Regions from separate parts of the Nonlabens ulvanivorans genome, predicted to be linked through region 1. Evidence: riboswitches for the same ligand, from Rfam matches in the RefSeq annotation. Region 1 holds a riboswitch; the other holds the start of a gene.
The links. Region 1 has a riboswitch for S-adenosylmethionine ahead of R1T42_RS13635 (O-acetylhomoserine aminocarboxypropyltransferase/cysteine synthase family protein). Riboswitches for the same ligand answer to the same signal wherever they lie in the genome.

Region 1 (3,218 bases):
CGAGCGACGTCATTTAATCGCCAGTCTTGATAATTATAAATCAAGTGCTCTACTTCTTCATCAAATCCATTTCCCGGTATATTGATAGAAATAACGGTATACCGACTAGTATCAACTACTTTCCCTGAACCTACAATTTCTGACCACCAATCAATTACCGAAGAATTACCAGTTAAAGCATGGTTAATCAATATTATGGGTGCCGTGTGCAATTGACACCCAAAAATTTGATAATTTACATGAACCGTTTGTGCTTTACCAATGCTTAATTTAAAATCTGGTAATTCTATATGGTTTAAAGAACCACTCATTATATCAATACTGATTTATCGATAGTAGAAAAAGCTTCTTCCAGGTCTTTTTTAAGATCTGATATATCTTCTAACCCAACAGATAAACGTATCAAATCTTTAGTTACCCCAGTACTTAATTGAGACTCATCATCAAGTTGCTGGTGTGTCGTACTCGAGGGATGAATAATTAATGATTTAGTATCTCCTATGTTAGCTAATAAAGAGAAAACTTTAGCACTATCAACAATCTTTTTAGCACTTTCATATCCACCTTTCACCCCAAATGTTACAATTCCGCTTTGTCCATTTGGTAAGTATTGTTGAGCGAGTTTATAGTAAGCATTATCTTTAAGTCCTGGATAATTCACCCATTCTACTTCATCTCTATCTCTTAACCATTTTGCTAATTCTAGTGCATTTTGACTATGTTTCTCAATCCTTAAATTCAATGTTTCTAAACCTTGAATAATTTGCCATGCATTAAATGGTGAAATTGCTCCACCTAAATCGCGTAATCCCTCTATACGCACTTTGGCAATAAAACTTGCTTCTTTTAACACATCTGCATATACTAGACCGTGATAACCGGCACTAGGTTCTGTAAATTCTGGAAATTTCCCATTAGTCCAGTCAAATTTTCCGGCATCGATAATTACACCACCTAGAGCGGTTCCGTTTCCGTTAATATATTTAGTCAACGAGTGAATGACGATATCTGCTCCGTGAGTAATAGGATTTAATAGATAAGGAGTTGCTACGGTATTATCAACGATAAATGGCACACGAGCTTTAGTAGCTTGTGCACTTATCTTTTTTAAATCTAATACATCAAGTTTAGGATTCCCTAGAGATTCAACAAATACAGCTCTTGTGTTTTCTTGTAATGCATTTGTGAAAGCGTCATCCTCGTTAGGATCTACAAAAGTGGTGGTAATACCGAATCGAGGTAAGGTAACCGAAAGTAAATTGTAAGTACCACCGTAAAGAGAGCTGCTAGCTATAATATGATCTCCTGCCCTTAACAAGGTTAATAAAGTTGTTGAGATGGCGCTGGTTCCTGATGCTGTGGCTACCGCAGCAATACCACCTTCTAAAGCCGCAAGTCGTTGTTCTAGAACGTCTACCGTAGGATTATTAATTCTGGTATAGATATAACCTGGCTCTGATAGTGAGAACAAATTTGCCGCATGATCACTATCGTTAAACACATATGCTGTGCTTTGATATAGAGGTACCGCTCTAGTTCCACCATTGTTTTTAAAGTCATGACCTGCATGAAGTGCGTTTGTTGAAAATTTTTGATTTGACATTTTGTTTCTTTTTAAATTAAAAATTGATTTAAGAACAAAACCAAATTGAAAAGTACTTCCTGTCCAGACTTAAAGCCTAGATAGAAAATCAAAAAAGAAACTTGTTAGTATAACCTACTTACATGTGTATCATCTCGTCTCAAATTAATGAGCAGAATGTAGCACCTTCTTAACGAGTGTTAAGGGTTGCTAAGGAGTCGATGGGTCTGTTCCCTCGTCCTTTCTTGATAATTTCAATATGGTTATGAACGTGAGTGTAAAGATTCATAAAACTTTTTGAGACTACCAAACTTTTTACAAAATAAATTCCTACTAATACAGTAGGAATTAGACATAATAAACTGAATTACAAATTTTTAAAGCAAACGTTAAAATTAAAAGCGATCACTAAACTCTATGAGAATAGTTAATAAAGCTATAATAACAATGCTCACATAGCGCTCATTTTATTACATTTGCACTTCAATTAGGGGAAAGATTTGGCTGCTTGCGACCTCGTTTTCATGTTCGAAAACATAAACGCTAAAACAGTGTACCGCACTCGAGCATACAGCCCTTTTTATCTTCTATAATTATTAATGTCGAGAGCGATTTTTAATTTCGCTTTCGCGAAAGCGCAATATTTAAAATGCCATATTTATTTACAAGTGAGTCCGTAAGTGAAGGACATCCAGATAAAGTTGCTGATCAAATCAGTGATGCCTTATTAGATAATTTTTTAGCCTTTGATCCAGAATCCAAAGTAGCCTGTGAAACTATGGTTACGACTGGTCAAGTTATACTTGCCGGTGAGGTAAAATCAAACACCTACATAGACGCACAACACATTGCTCGTGAAGTGGTTAACAAGATAGGTTATACCAAGGGCGCTTACCAGTTTAGCGGCGATTCTTGTGGTGTAATTTCTTTAATCCATGAACAATCACAAGATATTAATCAAGGTGTTGATCGTGAAAACAAAGAAGAACAAGGTGCAGGAGATCAGGGAATGATGTTCGGTTATGCAACGGCAGAGACGGATAATTATATGCCACTAGCCTTAGATATTTCTCATAAAATACTTATCGAGCTGGCAAAATTGCGTCGTGAAATGGATCAGATTACTTACTTGCGTCCTGATGCAAAATCACAGGTAACTATTGAGTATAATGATGATAACATACCGCAACGTATAGATGCAATTGTTATTTCTACACAACACGATCCTTTTAATGAAGATGATGATGCGATGCTTGCACAGATTAAAAAAGATCTTGTTGAAATTTTAATTCCTAGAGTTATTGAGCAATTACCAGCATATGCTCAAAAACTTTTTAATGACAAAATCACTTACCACATTAACCCAACTGGGAAATTTGTAATAGGTGGACCGCATGGAGATACTGGACTTACTGGTCGTAAGATTATAGTAGATACTTATGGTGGTAAAGGTGCTCACGGTGGTGGAGCATTCTCAGGTAAAGATCCTTCTAAGGTAGATCGTAGTGCCGCTTATGCTTCGCGTCACGTGGCAAAAAACCTAGTTGCGGCTGGCCTAGCAACTGAAGTTTTAGTGCAGGTTTCTTATGCCATAGGTGTGGTAGAACCTACTTCTATACATGTAGATACTTATGGA
Region 2 (3,218 bases), 1.1 Mb from region 1:
AAGTGCTTCTTCATACAATTCTTCTTTAATAAGGCGCAAGAACTTACGAGAACCAGTAACATTTGTGCGTTCTCCTACATTTATAAAGTTAGATTCTGGTGTAACCACTAAAGCTTCTAATCCAGATAAAGTGAGGTATTTATGATTAGTATATGACATTAGATACTTGTGTTTAAAATTCTAGGTTTGTAACATGATGCAACTTGTTCAATGGCTTTTATATGTGCTGGACTGGTCCCACAGCATCCACCTATTATATTGATGATTCCATCTTCTAAATAGGATTCTATATAGGATTGCATTTGCTCTGGTGATTCATCATACTCGCCAAAAGGGTTAGGCAGTCCAGCATTAGGATGTGCAGATGTATAAAACTGTGTTTCTTTAGAAAGTCTTTGTAAATATGGTTGTAATTGTTGCGCACCTAGCGCACAATTAAACCCTACGGATAATAGTGGAATATGTGATACAGATGTTAAAAAAGCTTCAACCGTCTGACCCGAAAGTGTCCGTCCAGAAGAATCTGTTATAGTACCTGAGACCATAATAGGAATATTTACACCACGTTCTTCCTTGACTTCTTCAATCGCAAAAAGAGCAGCCTTTGCATTAAGTGTATCAAAAATGGTCTCTACCAGTAAAACATCACAGCCTCCATCTATTAATGCTTCTACTTGTTCTTTATAAGCAATGCGCAGTTCATCAAATGTAACTGCTCTATACTCAGGTCTATTAACTTCTGGCGATAAACTAGCAGTGCGATTAGTAGGACCTATACTACCTGCAACAAACCTAGGTTTCTCTGGTGTTTTTAAAGTAAACTCATCAGCAACACGCCGTGCAATTTTTGCACTTTCATAATTTAATTCATAGACTAGATCTTCCATTCCATAGTCTGCCATTGCTATGCTTGTACCAGAAAAGGTGTTAGTCTCTACTATGTCCGCACCAGCTTGATAATACTGTTCGTGTACACGAGCAATCGCATGCGGTTGAGTGAGTGATAGTAAGTCGTTATTACCTTTAAGTGGTGAAGGATAATCAGCAAAACGCTCGCCACGATAATCTTCTTCAGTAAAATTATATTGCTGGAGCATAGTTCCCATTGCCCCATCTAGGATTAGGATTTTTTTCTTTAAGTTTTCCTCAATTGTGGACATCATAGATCAGTGTGTTTAGTACAAATTTGAATTTAAGAATGATGCAACACCGCTTACTTAACCATAATTCAATTGAATTATAGCAAGCTGGCAGATCTATAAAAAGTAAAAGTCTATTTACAAATGGCATCTTCTAGATTTAAAAAAATCCAATGCAAAACACGCGACCTGAGTCTGGTGAATTTAAAAAAAATGTAATCTAGAAAGATGCATTAATATCCATATGGATATTAACGTTTGGTTATCTATCAATCACAAATGTGATGTAGAATGTAGCACCTTCTATGGCTGGCATAGGGTTGCTAAGGTTTCAACGGGTCTATTCCCTCAACCTTTCTTGATAACAAGTCAGTAAGTCATTGAACTAAGTGTCAAATATGATAAGAAAATCATAAACGTCCAAAGGATATTACTTTTAAAACAGAATAATTTAAAAAGATGTTCTGTTTTAAAAATCTATTTATCTAGAAACAAGTCCAGTAAGCAAGATTACTGGTAATTCAGATTTTAGATCTTTAAGTTCTGAAGGAGTTTTTTTAGGAATCCAGAGATATATAGAACGTAAAGTGCTTAATAGATTAAAAAGCATGGTCTCGATATTGAGGTTTTTGAATTCACCCGTAGCGATCCCTTTTTCTAAGATCTTTTTAAAATCAAGTTCATAGGTCTTTCTTAATGTGATATACTCTTGATATTTAGACCCTTCCAGATGCATCCAGTCGGTATTCAAGACAGCAAGTGCGTTGGTATATTCTAGAGCAATATTAATGTGTAGTAGGATTAATTGTTCCGCTTTCGCGAAAGCGGACTTATCATCCATCTCCACGGTATCCATACCGGTGGTGAATTCATGTGCTACCTCAAGAATGAGTGTCGCAAGAATCTCCTGTTTCCCAGAAATGTGATTATATAAACTAGCAGCTTTCATATCCATAGCAGCGGCAAGATCACGCATAGTAACTGCACTATAACCGCGTTCTTTAAAAAGTTGGGCTGCGGTTTTGAGAATTTGTTTTTTGCGTGTCATAAGATGCAAATATAATAGATGATGACTATCTTAAAATTGATTAAAAATCGATAGTTAGGAATTAGAATAATTACTTTTAGACTAGCTTTGAACTTTACCCTACGATAATGCTAGAGAATATAGAAATTAATCCACTCCTAGAGAGATTGCCACCACACTTGAAACAGTTTATAAAGCCACAGAACTATGAGCTTTACACGTATCAAGATCAGGCAGTATGGCGTCATGTCATGAGAAAAAATGTAGATTTTTTAAGTAAAGTTGCACATGGATCTTATCTAGATGGATTAAAAAAAACAGGTATCTCTATAGATAATATACCATCAATGTATGGTATGAATCGCATTCTTAAGGAAATAGGTTGGGCTGCTGTGGCTGTGGACGGATTTATTCCGCCAGCGGCGTTTATGGAGTTTCAAGCATATAAAATATTAGTGATTGCTGCCGATATCAGAAAGCTAGATAATATAGAGTACACACCAGCGCCAGACATTATTCATGAGGCAGCTGGTCATGCACCTATTATTGCTAGTCCAGATTATGCAGAATATTTAAGACGTTTTGGCGAGATAGGAAGCAAGGCGATTTCTAGCGCACATGATCATGAGATGTATGAAGCTGTGCGCAAAATATCCATCCTTAAAGAAACACGTAGTGAAAAACAAAATCCAGAATTAGACAGAGAAATTGCTGCTGCCGAAGCTGAGATAGAACGCCTACAAAATAAAAAGGTTGAACCTAGCGAGATGTCTCTCATACGAAACTTACACTGGTGGACTGTTGAGTATGGACTGGTTGGGACATTAGATCATCCTAAACTGTATGGAGCTGGATTATTATCGAGTCTAGGAGAAAGTAAAAGCTGCCTAGAACCTGAAGTAGAAAAAAGACCTTATACCATTGATGCAGCATACCAGGATTTTGATATTACTCGTAAGCAACCACATTTGTATGTTACCCCTAATTTTGCTCAATTGAGTGAAGTATTAGAAGAGTTTGCAAATACCATGGCTGTGCGTAAAGGTGGACAT

Region 2: linked by a shared signal. The riboswitch ahead of R1T42_RS08745 (homocysteine S-methyltransferase family protein) and the one ahead of R1T42_RS13635 (O-acetylhomoserine aminocarboxypropyltransferase/cysteine synthase family protein) in region 1 are both predicted to bind S-adenosylmethionine.

The regions. Positions count from the first base shown of each region.
Region 1 covers NZ_CP136694.1:3,026,542-3,029,759, reverse strand. The annotation lists gene R1T42_RS13640 (alpha/beta fold hydrolase) at 1-311, opposite strand, end outside; gene R1T42_RS13635 (O-acetylhomoserine aminocarboxypropyltransferase/cysteine synthase family protein) at 311-1,603, opposite strand; SAM riboswitch class I at 1,730-1,837, opposite strand; gene metK (methionine adenosyltransferase) at 2,232-3,218, shown strand, end outside.
Region 2 covers NZ_CP136694.1:1,941,821-1,945,038, forward strand. The annotation lists gene metH (methionine synthase) at 1-159, opposite strand, end outside; gene R1T42_RS08745 (homocysteine S-methyltransferase family protein) at 159-1,160, opposite strand; SAM riboswitch class I at 1,399-1,507, opposite strand; gene R1T42_RS08750 (TetR/AcrR family transcriptional regulator) at 1,621-2,187, opposite strand; gene R1T42_RS08755 (aromatic amino acid hydroxylase) at 2,295-3,218, shown strand, end outside.